Regions from separate parts of the Pantoea sp. X-Soil-ISGK-421 genome, predicted to be linked through region 1. Evidence: predicted binding sites of a transcription regulator. Region 1 holds the regulator's gene; the other holds the start of a gene.
The links. The regulator ArgR, encoded in region 1, controls arginine synthesis, uptake and breakdown. The targets are predictions, from matches to a motif close to ANTGAATAAAAATACANT.
Positions count from the first base shown of each region.

Region 2: the regulator ArgR is predicted to act here: its motif matches at 1,307-1,324, upstream of argF (ornithine carbamoyltransferase).

Region 1 is NZ_AP035979.1:3,640,057-3,648,165, reverse strand. Features, by position in the region: gene AC6I8K_RS16795 (barstar family protein) at 1-217, shown strand, start outside; gene yhcN (peroxide/acid stress response protein YhcN) at 269-535, opposite strand; gene AC6I8K_RS16785 (YdgH/BhsA/McbA-like domain containing protein) at 637-903, opposite strand; gene yhcN (peroxide/acid stress response protein YhcN) at 994-1,257, opposite strand; gene argR (transcriptional regulator ArgR) at 1,747-2,217, opposite strand; gene mdh (malate dehydrogenase) at 2,642-3,577, shown strand; gene mscM (miniconductance mechanosensitive channel MscM) at 3,630-6,965, opposite strand; gene asd (archaetidylserine decarboxylase) at 6,981-7,877, opposite strand; gene rsgA (small ribosomal subunit biogenesis GTPase RsgA) at 7,971-8,109, opposite strand, start outside.
Region 2 is NZ_AP035979.1:591,318-599,426, forward strand. Features, by position in the region: gene pyrB (aspartate carbamoyltransferase) at 1-31, opposite strand, end outside; gene argF (ornithine carbamoyltransferase) at 275-1,282, opposite strand; gene rraB (ribonuclease E inhibitor RraB) at 1,445-1,867, shown strand; gene miaE (tRNA isopentenyl-2-thiomethyl-A-37 hydroxylase MiaE) at 1,928-2,689, shown strand; gene AC6I8K_RS02665 (GNAT family N-acetyltransferase) at 2,778-3,281, opposite strand; gene AC6I8K_RS02670 (valine--tRNA ligase) at 3,348-6,203, opposite strand; gene AC6I8K_RS02675 (DNA polymerase III subunit chi) at 6,206-6,667, opposite strand; gene pepA (leucyl aminopeptidase) at 6,814-8,109, opposite strand, start outside.

The sequences.
Region 1 (8,109 bases):
TCGACAGTTTAGCGATCGTTTTGCGCTAACCGATCTCGCTATCAACGATCTGGACGATCTTTGGGACGCGCTGGTGGGTGAGCAACTGCCGTTGCCGCTGGACATTGAATTTGTAAATCTCGGGAAAGGGCAGAAACGCCGGTATGGCGCATTGATCCTGTTATTTGATGAAGCAGAAGAGGAGCTGGAAGGCCAGCTCCGCTTCAACGTTAAGTAAAAAAGGGCCCCGGCGAGCGGGGCCAAAGGGTTCGTCTTAATTGACGAGGAATTACTTATATAGCTCAGCGGTCAGGTGATAACTGTCGCCGGTTTTGGCTTCAATCACTTTATAAGCGCTGGCGCCTTGCGCATCGGCTTTTTGAGAAAGCTCAGCGCGATAATCCATTGGTGAACCGCCGGTTCCGCTAATTGATACAGTGCTGCCGGTAGGTTGCAGATTCTGCGCCTGTTCTTCAGTCACCAGTTGTGCTGCAGAAGCACCAAAGGCGAACAGGGAAAGCAGGCTAGCAGTTGCGATGGTTGTTTTGATTTTCATAATTTTCTCCTCATTTAATCAACAACCTGCGGCAGAAATGGGTGGGCGGGTCGTCGATCTATTGCCTGGCACTCTTAAGGCGCCGGACGTTCGATTAGTGATTATTTGTACAGTTCAGCAGTGACGTGGAAAGTATCGCCACGGTTGCTCTCAATGATGCGGTAATGGCTGGCACCCTGAGCGTCAGCTTTCTGTGACAGTGCCTGACGAACGTTGGTTTGGTCGCCGTCAACACCGCTCACGCTGATGGTTTGGTTCAAGGATTGCAGCTGTTCGGCCTGTTGGTTAGAAACCAGACTTGCGGCGCCTGCGCCGAAAGAAAGTACAGAAGCCAGGCCCAGCACTGCGACAGTAAATTTGGTTTTCATGATTCACTCTCCTGAAATTGGGTTCGGTAACCTGAGAGGCAAGTGCGTCTCAAACGGGTCACCGTTCACATTGCGTCCTGAATCAGTAACTTATTTGTACAGTTCAGCGGTAACGTGATAGTTGTCACCGTTATTCGCCTCGATCACGCGGTACGCTTTAGCACCTTGCTGATCGGCTTTATCGTTTAGCTGCTGACGAATATCCATAGGTGAACCGCCCACGCCGCTGACGCTGATAGTGCCTGCGGGTTGCAGATTCGCTGCCTGCTCGGCATTAATAGAATCTGCTGCAAAAGCACCAAATGACAGGGCAGAGAGAATGCTTAGTGTTGCGATAGTAGTTTTAACGGTCATGATATTTTTCCTCGTCGTCTATTTTTATCTTTTTCTTTCGTGTGATTTGCATCACGAAACTAAGTATAGATCTAATCACTCACGAAATTAATATCTAGCTAATAATGTTTGGTTGTAATTCTTTATCCTTATGGCACTTTTTTAGAACCAAGAGTTATAAAAAACGCCCAAACATTAACCAGCTGGGTGTATTTCAAAGCAAAAACAATGATCTACATCAAATTATCTTTTAGTGCGAAAGATCATGGTTGATCTCGCTAGCGAGTACGCTATGGGGAGCTAATGACACTAATCACTATAAGTAAAGCAGTGTAAAATAGCGCGTTGAGTTAAGCAGGGGCAAAGGTCGTACCAATCTACAGAAGTGAAAAGAACCGCTGGGCATATGGATAACTTATTATTTACAAAGGGATTTGTAACAGATTGGTTACGAAGCATGCGGGAGGATTGGGATTACCGACAGCAGATCCGCCGGTAATCAGCAGATTTTTATAGCTCTTGTTCGAATAAAACCAGTACAGCATCGTGTAGCTGTTTCACCGAGAAGGTGCGCGCGGGCGTAATAAAGATGGTGTCATCACCGGCGATGGTGCCGAGAATCCCTTCTGCTTTGCCGAGAGAATCCAGCAGGCGAGCAATCAGCTGTGCTGCACCCGGACTGGTATGAATCACCACTAACGCATCGTTGTAATCGATATCCAGCACCAGATTCTTCAGAGGGCTGGTGGTGGTGGGTACGCCGAGTTCAGCAGGCAGGCAATAAACCATCTCCATCTTGGCGTTGCGGGTACGTACTGCGCCGAACTTGGTCAGCATACGAGAAACTTTGGACTGATTGATATTCTCGAAGCCGTCTTCCTGCAGCGCCTGCACGATTTCGCCCTGGGAGCTGAATTTCTCTTCCTTCAATAAGGCTTTAAACGCCTTAATCAAGTCGTCTTGTTTCGATGGGTTTCGCATAAGCTACCAATAAAAAGAGGGTTGCAGAGGGCAACAGGCCCACGGCAGATAAATTATTATGCATTTAGATGAATTTTTATGCAATAAGTCTGATAAGAGAATCGCGGTAATGACCTGCGGGGCGGGCATAATAACAGAATATTATGTTGCACCAAAATCGCGGGTGGGCGCGCAAAGCGAAGGTTGCGAAGTTGTTATATTATTGATGTGGTAACAACTATATCGATGATCATTGCCGTCCATTGTGTTCTGGCTGCGAATGTATCATTCAGGCGACTTCTGAAGTGGAGATGTCTCGGGAGCCGATTGCGGCGTAGTGTTAAGTGCGCGACAGGTTTAGTCGCTATCGCCTGAGAAGTTGATTAAACTCGTAACCTGATGGATTTTCGGCATATCTCTGCCCCACCTTAATAAGGAGTTCAGGATGAAAGTTGCCGTTCTCGGTGCCGCTGGTGGTATTGGCCAGGCGCTCGCACTACTGCTTAAAACGCAATTACCCGCAGGCTCAGCTCTCACACTTTATGATATCGCCCCGGTCACGCCCGGCGTGGCGGTTGACCTCAGCCACATTCCTACGGCAGTCACCGTGGAAGGCTTCAGCGGTGAAGATGCCACACCTGCGCTGCAGGGTGCCGATGTAGTACTGATTTCTGCTGGCGTGGCGCGTAAACCGGGCATGGATCGCGCCGATCTGTTTAACGTCAACGCCGGCATCGTGCGTAACCTGATCGAACAGGTGGCGAGCACCGCGCCGAAAGCCCTGATTGGCGTCATCACCAATCCGGTGAACACCACGGTGGCCATTGCGGCTGAAGTGCTGAAGAAAGCCGGCGTATATGATAAGAATCGCCTGTTTGGCGTTTCTACCCTTGATATCATCCGCGCCAATACCTTTGTCGCGGCGCTGAAAGGCAAGCAGCCTAACGAGATTGAAGTGCCGGTAGTAGGCGGGCATTCAGGCGTTACTATCCTCCCGCTGCTGTCGCAGGTGAAAGGCGTGAGCTTCAGCGAGCAGGAAGTGGCGGATCTCACCAAACGTATTCAGAACGCGGGCACCGAAGTAGTCGAAGCCAAAGCCGGCGGCGGATCGGCGACGCTGTCGATGGGACAAGCGGCGGCGCGTTTTGGCCTGTCATTGATTCGCGCCCTGCAAGGTGAAGCCAATGTGGTGGAGTGCGCATATGTGGAAGGCGATGGCGAATATGCCCGCTTCTTCTCGCAGCCGCTGCTGCTGGGTAAAAACGGCATCGTCGAACGCCGTCCGCTGGGGACGCTCAGTGCCTTCGAACAGCAGGCGCTGAACGGTATGTTGGAAACGCTGAAGAAAGATATCGCGCAGGGCGAAGAGTTTGTGAAGTGATAAACACTGAGCGGTAATCAAAAACGCCCGGCTGATGCCGGGCGTTTTGTTTTTATAATCCGCCAGATTTGAAGGTCTTATTGGCGGGCGCACCGTTGCTCGCAGGGTTTTGCTTTCCTAGCGTCTCCATGCGTACCTGGAACGGTGGGAACGGCATCTCAATGCCGTGCTCCTCAAAGCCGCGCAGAATCAGCTGATGCAGCTCATGGCGCAGCGGCATACGATGTCCCATCTCTGCCGCATGCACCCGCAGTTCAAACAGCTGAATACCTTGCTGCAAATCGACCAGGAACACATCCGGCGCTGGCATATCGAGCACGTAGGTGCAGCGGTCGGCCGCCTGCTTAAGAATGTTAGTCACTTCATCGCTGTTGACTCTGGCCGGCGCCGGAATTGTCAGCACCACGCGTGTGACCGAATCCGACAGCGACCAGTTCACGAACTGCTCCGTAATGAAAGCTTTGTTCGGCACGATGATCTCTTTGCGGTCCCAATCGGTAATAGTGGTGGCGCGCGTGTTGATGCGGGTGATGCTACCTGTCAGATCGCGAATGGTCACGGTATCGCCGATACGGATCGGTTTCTCGAACAGGATGATCAGGCCGGAGATAAAGTTGGCGAAAATCTCCTGCATACCGAAGCCCAAACCCAGACCTAACGCGGCAACCAGCCATTGCAGCTTCGACCACTCAATGCCCATCATTGAGAAGCCAATCAAGCCGCCAATCAGCATCAACGCATATTTGGTCAAGGTGGTAATGGCGTAGCCGGTGCCCGGCGCCAGGCTGAGATGCTGTAACAGCGCCAGCTCCAGCAGAGCAGGCATATTACGCACCAGCTGGGTGGTGATAATCAGCACCAGAATCGCAATCAGCACCGCACCCAGCGTAATCGCCTGCACGCTATCAACGCCCTGAATGGTGGTGCTGGCATTCCACAGCGGAATGTTATCGAGGAAGCTAAACGCGGAGTGAATTTCTGACCACAGCACAATCACTGAAACCAGCGCAATCAGCGTCAGGATTGAACGCACCAGCCGCAGCGACTGCGCGCTGATCTCATCGAGATCAATACTGGGTTCTTCAATCTCAATGGTGTCGGCATTCACGGGTGTTGATTGCTCTTTCTCTTCTTCACTGCGCGCGCGGTTGGCCAGCATATCGGCACGTCGCTGACGCGCACGGTCAAAGGCGATGCGGCGGCGCTGAATCAGCATCCAGCGGCGGATGATGTGATACACCACCAACAGGAAGAACCAAATCCCCACTGACGTTTCCAGGCGCGCCAGCAGCGCTTGCGCGGTGGCGAGATAACCGATGCAAGAGGCGAGGGCAGCCACCAGCGGCAGGGCAATCATCAGGTTCCACAAAATGCGGTTTACGAAGTTATCGCCGTTGCCCTCTTTATCCAGATACAGCGGAATTCCGGCGCGTTTCAGGCTGACGGTAACGATACTCAGTGCGCCACAAATCAGGATGAAGCACACGCGTCCCAGCGTGCCTGAGAATTGCGGATCGTCGAGATTCGCAAAGGCGATCAGCAACATGATTAGCGGCACAATCAGCCCAACGGACAGCGAGTAATAGCGCATCGCACGCGCTACACGCGCTTGCGGCCAGCGGAAGTGCACCACAAACAAGCCATCGGGACGGGCAAACGCGGCGCTGATCATAAAGGCCCACAGCAGCGGCAGCGTAGCGGTAATGCCATCGCCAATCGCCACGGCAAACGGATAAGGCCAGGCATGTTGCAAACCGTAGCCAAGCGCGGCCCACAGCACCGGCAGCGGCACCGCCACCAGGATCGACCAAAATACCGTGCGCAGCGTCAGGCTAAAGCGGTCCTGTGTCACTTTACCGACGCGGCTGGCAGAGCGCTCCATAAAAGCGTTGTAGTGGCGGCGTGAGCTGATGCTGAAGCCAACCAGCAAAACCGCGCCAATAATGGGCAACACGGTTTCGCGATTGGTGAACATCATCGCCAGCGCTTTGCCGAGCTGGCCGGCGGTATCCAGCGACAGCAGACGCTTAAGATCCTGCGCCATCTCAACCGGGAAATTCAGGCTGATGGTGTTGACGTCGGCGGTCCAGAAGAGATAGCGATGGGTCGCATCTTTTACTTCGGCGAGGGCATCCTGCAGCTGCGTATTGGAAACTTTAAGCTTGGTGATTTCCAGAATCAGCGTATCGCAACCGGAAATCAGGGAATTCAACAGCTCGCGTTGGGTTTTGAGTTGCGCTTCAAGGATGCGCACCTGATCGCTGCTGAATGGCGTGCCGTCATCTTGCCTGGCTTTGCGCAGATCCTGCTGGCGCTCTAACAGATCTTCATAATGCAGGCGTTGCACGCGCAGCTGGCCCATTTCGCTGTCAATCTGCTGAGACTTCGGCATCTCTGGCAGACGCGCCACCTGAGCGCGCAAAGCTTCACCTAACAGATTTGACGCCCCCAGCCATTGCGACTGCTCGCGCAGCGTGCTCAATGCCTGACGCACCTGCAGGGTCTGATTGGTGGCCAAACGCTGCTGCGAAGCGACTAAATCCATGCGCTGCGCTTGCTGATTGAGGTCGGCGGAGAGTTCGCGGTTAACGCGAAACTGATCGCTGATCGAACTCGGCAGGTCGCCGCTGTTTTCTGCCAGTTGCTCGGTACGCTCCAGCGCCAGCTCCGCTTCACGCTGGCGCTGATTATTCAGCTGATTGCGCAGCGCCTGCAGATAGTTATCCAGCTGGGTGGCTTTACGCTGATGCACTTCAGCGCGCATGCGCGCCAGTTCCTGACGATTATTCGCCGAGAGCTGTGCCAGCTCTAACTCGTCCACGCGCGCTTTATTGGCGGCATTTTCTGCCTGACGCGCGTAAATCTGCGCCTGCGCCAACGGCGTGGTCGCCGTCGAGGAACTCTGCGCGCGGCGATCGCTTTCGGTCATCGCGCGACGTGCATCCGTTTGCTGCTGCGGCAGCTGCGACAGTGAATCGCTGATCTCGCGGGCGCGATCCTGCTCTTGCTGTGCCTGGCGGCCTTCCTCCAGCAGCTGGCTGCTCACCTGCAACAACTCTTGATCCAGCTCGGCGCTGCTCATATTGCTGCGTACCGATTTACTGTTGTCGGTAAGCGTGGCGATCTGCTGACGAAGTTCGCGCGCGAGCCGCGGGAAATCATCGATCACCTGTTGATACTGCTTTGCGCGCTCCAGCGACTCATCGCGCTCGTTTAGGAAATTTATCGCTGCTTCCAGCGCCTGAACCTGTTCGGTTTGCGCGGGGGAGCTTTTCGCGGATTTAGCCACATCCAGTTCTTGCTTGAGCTGACTGGATTGCGGAACGCTAGCGGCAAAGACAGAACTGCTGAGCACAAGGCTCAGCAGGAGGAAGAGGAAAACACGCACGGGAAAGATTCCGGATTATTTGCTAAGTGAGACGCTGTCGCCAGGCTGAGGCAGGGCGATGGCCAGCGGCTGACCGAGGCGGGTTTTACTTTCGGCTTCAAGGCTTTCAGCCAACTTCACACGTTTAGGTGCAAATAGGTTGATGACTGTAGAACCCAACTTAAAGCGACCCATTTCCTGGCCTTTCAGCAGCACTACCGCGCCATCATGATCGGCAGACGGATAGCGCCAGCGTTTGATCACCCCTTCGCGCGGTGGCGTTACGGTGCCCGCCCACACGGTTTCGATGCTGCCAACAATGGTCGCGCCGACAAGGATCTGCACCATCGGGCCATGATCGGTGTCAAATACGCAGATCACGCGTTCGTTACGCGCAAACAAATTGGGGATGTTACGCGCGGTCAGCGGGTTTACTGAGTAGAGATCGCCGGGCACATAGGTCATTTCGCGCAGGACGCCGTTACACGGCATATGGACGCGGTGATAATCACGCGGGGCAAGGTAAGTGGTAACAAACTCGCCGTCGTGGAACTGATCCGCCAGATCGTCGTTACCGGCCAGCAGCGCTTGCAGGCTGTAAGTGTGGCCTTTGGCCTGGAAGATCTGATCGCCGGCAATGCGGCCCAGCTGGCTGATCGCGCCATCGGCTGGCAGCGCCAGTAACGTGGCGTCAGGATCGATGGGACGCGCGCCCTCTTTTAACGGACGCACGAAGAAATCATTGAAGGTGCGGTAGCTGCTGGTATGTGGCTTGCTGGCTTCCGCCATATCCACGTTGTAGTACCAGACGAAGATGTCGATGACCGCTTTCGTGAGCCAGCCACCACGACGGCTGGCGCCCCAACCGGCGAGTTCGGTGAGCCCTTTTTTGGGCAAAATATGATTCAGGCCGAGTTTAAAACGATCAAACACCGTTGCCTCCTGGCTTAATGACGTATTGTTAACAAAAAGGGGGGCGGATTGTAGCAGCGCCCCAGTGCATTGGCGAATGTGCCGTTGTACTGCTTAATCTGCGTCGGAGGAAAAGTTTTTACGCGTCTTTACCTGCGCCATACTCTCAAGAATTCGGTGGTAGTTATCGAAGCGGGAGACATCAATCTTGCCTTCTTCTACCGCTTCGCGGATGGCGCAGCCAGGATCGGTA
Region 2 (8,109 bases), 3.0 Mb from region 1:
TAATGTGCTTGCGATATAGCGGGTTGGCCATAGCGTTCTCCTCTGCGCTGCCGGATTGCGGACAAAAAAAAGCCCCTGCTTAAGGGGCTTTTTTTACGATCGATTGATGACGGAAAGAAACAGATGCGCCGCCCGCTTTCAGGCGTCGTTGAGCGTCAAATTGTGCGCTGCACTGTGGCATGTTTCCTCCGGCAAATTGGGCCGCATTATACGCATTCACTGATTTGCATCAAGCAAATATCGCGTGCGAGGTAAACGTTTGCGGCACAGCAAATTATCGCTTGCCGAGCGTTGCTACCATCACCGCTTTAATGGTGTGCATGCGGTTCTCTGCTTGATCGAACACGATACTGTGCGCGGATTCAAACACCTCATTGCTCACTTCCATGCCATCCTGCAAACCGTACTGTTCAGCCATTTGGCGGCCCAGCGTGGTTTTGTCGTCATGGAACGCGGGCAAGCAGTGCAGGAACTTCACCTGCGGGTTGCCGGTCAGTGCCAGCATCGCGCTGTTAACCTGATAGGGACGCAGCAGGGCGATGCGATCTTCCCACACCGATTTGGCTTCGCCCATCGACACCCATACATCAGTGTAGATGAAGTCGGCACCTTGCACGCCTTCAGCGATATCTTCGGTCAGCGTGATTTTGCCGCCGGTTTGCTGCGCGGCCACGCGGCATTGTTCTACTAATTCAGCTTCCGGCCAGCAGCCTTTCGGTGCCACCAGACGCAGATCCAGGCCCACTAGCGCTGCGGCTTCCAGCATGCTGTTGCCCATGTTGTTGCGCGCATCACCAACATACACCAGCGTCATTTGATTCAGCGATTTGCCGGGCAGATGTTCCTGCATGGTCAACAGATCGGCCAGCAGCTGCGTAGGGTGAAACTCGGTGGTGAGGCCGTTCCACACCGGCACGCCAGAGAATTCCGCTAAGGTTTCCACCAGTTGCTGGCCGTAGCCGCGATATTGAATACCGTCATACATGCGTCCCAGCACGCGCGCCGTGTCTTTCATCGACTCTTTATGGCCGATTTGGCTGCCGCTTGGGCCGAGATAAGTGACGTTAGCGCCCTGATCGTAAGCGGCAACTTCGAAAGAGCATCGGGTACGAGTCGAGTCTTTTTCGAAGATGAGCGCGATGTTTTTGCCTTTCAGATGCTGCGTTTCGCTGGCATTTTTCTTGGCGTGTTTTAATTCACCTGCCAGACTCAGCAGAGAAGCGATTTCGGCTGGGGTAAAATCCAGCAATCTCAGGAAATGTCTTTGATGTAGCTGACTCATACAGCACTCCGGATGCCTACATTAAATGAATTAAAATTCAATCTAACCGTATGAATATGCATTTTCAACCCCAGCGTTAAGAAACTTGTTGTTTTGTGTAGTGGCGCGCGAGGCAGTGTGGGAAAATAATTGTATTCAGCCGAATATTTTGAGGACACACCCATGGCATATGAAGCATTGCTGGAAGAACAGCGTGAAGAGACGCGACTGATCATTGAAGAGTTGCTGGAAGACGGCAGCGATCCTGATGCGCTTTACACTATCGAGCATCATCTCTCCTGCAACAATTTCGACTCGCTGGAAAAGGTCGCGGTTGATGCCTTCAAGCTGGGCTACGAAGTGAGCGAGCCAGAAGAGCTGGAGCTGGAAGACGGCACCACTGTAATGTGTGTGGATATCCTGAGCGAAGGCGCGTTGAAGCCTGAATTGATTGATGCGCAGGTTGAGCAGCTGGTGAATCTGGCGGGCAGCTACAACGTCGATTACGACGGTTGGGGCACCTACTTTGAAGATCCTGATGCCGAAGATGAAGACGACGATGGCGAATCCATCGACGACGAAGAAGACAACGGTGTGCGTCACTAAGCATTAATGGGCGGCGCTCGTCGCCCTGAAACCTTCTCCCCGTAAGACAAAAGATTGCCCATGAATTACGCTCCGCTATTAGAACCGATCTATCAATTCCTGCATTGCCGCACGCCACAAGCGTGGATTGATGAAGCGCGCAAGCCGGAAAATCTGACGTTGCTGCTCACCGATCACATGGTTTGCGAATTGAAGGCCGCGCAAACCGCGGTGTTTATCATCCGTAAATACGTGGCGGATAAGCCGAGTGGTGATGCCATTCTGGCGTGGCTCAAGCCGTATGAAGACTTCATCTACCGCGATGAGCAGGACAGTAACTTCATCAATGCCCACAAGAATCTGACCAAAAGCATCATCGTGCGCAACGAGTTGCCTTGGGCCGACGACCTGGTGGAGATGATGGTGCTGCTGGTTAAAGAGGAGCTGCATCACTTTTATCAGGTATGGGAAATCATGCAGTCGCGCGGGTTGCCGTATCGTAAAATCACCGCCAGCCGTTATGCCAAAGGGCTGATCCGTGAAATCGCCACCTATGAGCCTGATGCGCTGGTGGATAAGTTGATTTGCGGGGCGTATATCGAAGCGCGATCCTGCGAGCGTTTTGCCAGCCTGGCGCCGTATCTGGATGAGCAGTTGGAGAAGTTCTATATTTCACTGCTGCGATCGGAAGCACGTCACTATCAGGATTACCTGAAGCTGGCGCAGCAGATTTCGCCAAAAGATATCGCGCCGCGTGTATGCGTATTTGGTGAAACGGAAGCGCGCCTAATCAGCGAGCCGGATGGCGAACTGCGGTTCCATAGCGGTGTGCCGGCGATTTAATACATTGATTTCTTACCGGTTACGCGGTGCGCATGAATGCGCACCCTACGTTACACCGTAGGGTCGCCATTTATGGCGACCTCATTCATCACAACACCTTCAGCATGCGCACTTCGCAATCCACATGCCCGGTGCAGCCCATCGCGCTGTCAATCAACTCAAACCCCAATGACTCATACAATTTAATCGCACGCGTCAGGCTACCGGTAGTTTCCAGATAACAGCGCTGAAAACCTTGCTGACGGGCGAACGCCATTGCGCGCAACGCCAGATCGCGCGCCAACCCTAAACCGCGCACCTGCGGCAGAAAATACATTTTCTGCAGTTCACAGATATCCGGCGCGCTACAGGCCAACGGTGCGACACCACCGCCGCCCACCACCACGCCATCATACTCAACTATCCAGTAGGCGCTGTTGGCTTCGTTATAGAGCTCGAACAGGCGATCCAAATTGGGATCGGACACGGTGTAGCCTTTATCCGCCGTCAGACCAAATTCAGCTGATACGTCGCGGATCACTTTTGCAATCCACGGATTATCAGCGGCGGTAATGGGGCGCACCTGTAAATTGATGGGGGCGTCGGTGGTCATCATTATCTTCCGGTATAAAAAAGCCGGGCAGTGCCCGGCTTCGATTAAGCAGTTGGACTGAAGCGCTTACAATGCCGCAATCACGCCCTGCTGTTCAAACAGTTTTGCTTTAGATTGTTCCAGCTCAGCCACGCGCTCGCGCTCTTTCGCCACCACAGCTTCCGGCGCACGTGAGACAAAGCCCTCATTCGCCAGCTTGGTCTGGATCTTCTCGATTTCGACATCAAGTTTCACCAGCTCTTTCGCCAGACGCTCAAGCTCGGCTTCTTTGTTGACCAGATCCGCCATCGGGATTAGCAACTCCGCGCCTTCAACAATCTTGGTGACCGAAACCGGGCCTTTCTCGCCCGCAGGCAGAATGGTCAGGCTTTCCAGACGCGCCAGACGCGACAGGAAGGTGCGGTTCTCTTCTACACGACGCTGGGCGGCGGCAGAGCAGTCACGCAGCAACACGTCGAGCGGCTTGCTTGGTGCAATGTTCATCTCAGCACGGATATTACGTACCGCGACGATCGCCTGCTTCATCCACTCAATATCAGCTTGCGCCTCGGCATCTTCTTTTGCCGCGTCATACTGCGGGAACGGCTGCAGCATGATGGTATCGTGGTCGATGTTTTTCAGGCCTTTCACACGCTGCCAGATGGTTTCAGTGATGTAAGGAATGATCGGATGCGCCAGACGCAGCAGCGCTTCCAGCACGGTAACCAGCGTATTACGCGTGCCGCGCAGTTCCGCTTCGCTACCGCTGGTCATCACCGGCTTGGTCAGCTCCAGATACCAGTCACAGAACTGGTTCCAGGTGAAGTCGTACAAAATATTGGCAGCGATATCAAAGCGATAGTTATCCAGCGCTTCACGATAGGCTTTCACGCTGCGGTTGAACTCGCTCAGAATCCAGCGATCCGCCAGCGACAGCTTCATCTCGCCGCCATTTTGGCCGCAATCCTGCTCTTCGGTGTTCATCAGCACGAAACGGCTGGCGTTCCACAACTTGTTACAGAAGTTGCGGTAGCCTTCGAGGCGCTTCATATCCCAGTTGATGTCACGACCGGTTGAGGCCAGCGCGGCGAGGGTGAAGCGCAGCGCATCGGTACCTGAAGGTACGATGCCGTCCGGGAACTGCTTCTCGGTACGCTTGCGGATCTTCTCCGCCAGCTGCGGCTGCATCATGTTGCCGGTACGCTTCTCCAGCAGATCTTCCAGCGAAATGCCGTCAATCATATCCAGCGGATCGATGACGTTGCCTTTCGATTTAGACATCTTCTGGCCTTCTTCATCACGGATCAAACCGGTCATGTAGACGGTTTTGAACGGCACTTGCGGCTTGCCGTTTTCATCTTTGATGAAGTGCATGGTCAGCATGATCATGCGCGCAATCCAGAAGAAGATGATGTCGAAGCCGCTCACCAACACGCTGGTTGGGTGGAAGGTACGCAGCGCTTCGGTGTTTTCTGGCCAGCCCAGCGTCGAGAAAGTCCACAGACCGGACGAGAACCAGGTATCCAGCACGTCGTCGTCCTGGCGCAGCGCGACATCGGCGGCCAGATGGTTTTCCTGACGTACTTCGTCTTCGGTGCGGCCAACATAGACGTTGCCGTCGTTGTCATACCACGCCGGAATGCGGTGTCCCCACCACAGCTGACGTGAAATACACCAATCCTGAATGTCACGCATCCATGAGAAGTACATGTTTTCGTACTGTTTCGGCACGAACTGGATGTCGCCGTTTTCAACCGCTTCAACCGCAACTTTCGCTAGCGGCGCGGTGCGCACATACCATTGGTCGGTCAGCATTGGCTCAATCACCACGCCACCGCGATCGCCGTAAGGCACGGTCAGGTCGTGCGGTTTGATCTCTTCCAGCAGGCCGATTTCACCAACGGCAGCAACAATCGCTTTTCGCGCTGCGAAACGCTCCATTTTCTGGAACTGGGCTGGAATGTCGTCTGCGCACTCGTCGCTGACTTCGCCGTTGGTGTCGAACACTTCCGCGCGCTCGCGGATGTCGCCATCAAAGGTCAGAATGTTGATCATCGGCAGCTTATGACGACGACCGACTTCGTAATCGTTGAAGTCATGCGCTGGTGTGATCTTCACGCAGCCGGTGCCTTTTTCCATGTCAGCGTGTTCATCGCCAACGATCGGAATGCGACGGTTCACCAGCGGCAGGATCACTTCTTTGCCGATCAGATCTTTGTAGCGCGGATCTTCAGGATTAACCGCTACACCGGTATCGCCCAGCAGGGTTTCCGGACGGGTGGTCGCCACCACCAGATAATCTTTGCCTTCTGCGGTTTTCACGCCGTCCGCCAGTGGATAGCGGATGTGCCACATTGAGCCTTTGCTCTCGCGGTTTTCTACTTCCAGATCGGAGATGGCAGTACGCAGTTTTGGATCCCAGTTCACCAGGCGCTTGCCGCGGTAAATCAGATTCTCTTTGTACAGGCGGACAAACACTTCGCGCACCGCGTTGGACAGACCTTCGTCCATGGTGAAGCGCTCGCGCTCCCAGTCAACTGAGTTACCGAGACGGCGCATCTGGCGGGTGATAGTGCCGCCGGATTCCGCTTTCCACTGCCAGATTTTGTCGATGAACGCATCGCGGCCATAATCCTGGCGCGTTTTGGCTTCTTCAGCGGCAATTTTGCGTTCTACCACCATCTGCGTGGCGATACCGGCGTGATCGGTACCGGCCTGCCACAAGGTGTTTTTACCCTGCATGCGCTGATAACGAATCATGGTATCCATGATGGTCTGCTGGAAAGCGTGACCCATATGCAAGCTGCCGGTGACGTTCGGCGGCGGGATCATGATGCAAAAGCTTTCCTGGCTGGTGTCGCCATTCGGTTTAAAGTAGCCCTGCTGTTCCCAGTGCTCGTAGAGCGGCTGCTCGATATCTTGCGGGTTATATGTCTTTTCCATTTCTACACTGTCGTTTGCGGCGAGGGTGGCGTCGCCGTATTCAATTGGAAACCAACGCTGCGATAGGCTTTATAGCGATCGCGCGCCAGTTGTTTTAGGGATTCTTCATAAGGTACGAAGTCTATCACTTCATGGAAACCAGTAGCAAAATCTGCGAACTGTGGCAAAAGGCTTATCAGCAGATCGCGCGGAGAACTGCCGCGGCGCTGCGGCCAGGCCAGCTCAACCGGTGCGCCGTAGCGCGGGCCTTCACCGGCCAGGTTGTGCGGCACAAAGGCGTTGGCCGGAAGCTGCCAAAGTGCTTCATCCAGCCGATTGGCTTGTTCTTCGTTCTCACAGGCTATCAGGATGCGTTTGCCGTCACGCCAGCGTGTTTCGGCAAGAGAGCACACCAATGCTTCGATGGCGGTTAAGCCGTCGCTGGCGCTCTCCGACTCCATCACATAGAAAGTGGCGTTTTTCATGGCGGACTCATTTCCATAAATGACAGTGGGGCGCATTGTGCGCCCCGTGGGTTCGTGCGTCTAGCTTTTCGGTCGCCATGAATGGCGACCCTACTTCGTAGGGTGCGCATTCATGCGCACCGTTTCAATGACCGCACCGCGACAACTTAATCGTCGCCGTTCAATCCCGCGCGATTTAACAGGAACTGCGACAGCAGCGGCACCGGACGACCGGTTGCGCCTTTGGCTTTACCGGAACGCCATGCGGTACCAGCGATATCCAGATGCGCCCAGTTAAACTTACGCGCAAAGCGCGCGAGGAAGCAGGCTGCGGTAATCGCTCCGCCAGGACGGCCGCCAATGTTCGCCATATCGGCAAAATTGGATTCCAGCTGCTCCTGATACTCATCCGCCATCGGCAGACGCCAGGCGCGGTCGCCGGACTGCTCAGATGCACTGATCAATTCATGTGCCAACGGGTTGTGGTTCGACATCAAACCGCTTACGTGGTGGCCCAGCGCAATCACGCAGGCGCCGGTCAGCGTGGCCACGTCAATCACCACTTCTGGCTCGAAGCGTTCAACGTAGGTCAGCGCATCGCACAGCACCAGACGGCCTTCGGCATCGGTATTTAACACTTCAACGGTTTGGCCCGACATGGTGGTTAACACGTCGCCCGGACGCATGGATTTGCCATCCGGCATGTTTTCACAGCCAACCAGCACGCCGACCACGTTCAGCGGCAGATTCAGTTCCGCCACCATACGCATCACGCCATACACAGAGGCCGCGCCGCACATGTCGTATTTCATCTCATCCATCGCTTCGGCCGGTTTAATGGAAATACCGCCGGAATCGAAGGTTAATCCTTTGCCGACCAGCACAATAGGGCGCGCTTCCGGATCGTTATTGCCTTTGTACTCAATCACCGACATTAGCGATTCATTATGTGAACCGGCACCAACCGCCAGATAGGCGTTCATACCCAGCTCTTTCATTTGCTGCTCGCCGATGACGCGGGTTGTTACATTTTTGCTGTACGCATCCGCCAACTGACGCGCCTGTGACGCCAGATACGCGGCGTTACAAATATTTGGCGGCATATTGCTGAGGTCTTTGGCGGCTTTCACACCGGCAGCCACCGCTAAACCGTGCTGAATCGCGCGCTCGCCGCTGGTAAGCTCACGGCGGGTCGGCACGTTGAATACCAGTTTGCGCAGCGGACGGCGCGGCTCGACTTTGTTGCTTTTCAACTGATCAAAGTTGTAGAGCGCTTCTTTAGAGGTTTCGACCGCCTGACGTACTTTCCAGTAGGTATTACGGCCTTTTACGTGCAGTTCAGTCAGGAAGCACACCGCTTCCATTGAACCGGTGTCATTCAGGGTATTAATGGTTTTCTGAATGACCTGCTTGTACTGACGCTCATCCAGCTCGCGCTCTTTACCGCAGCCAATCAGCAGAAT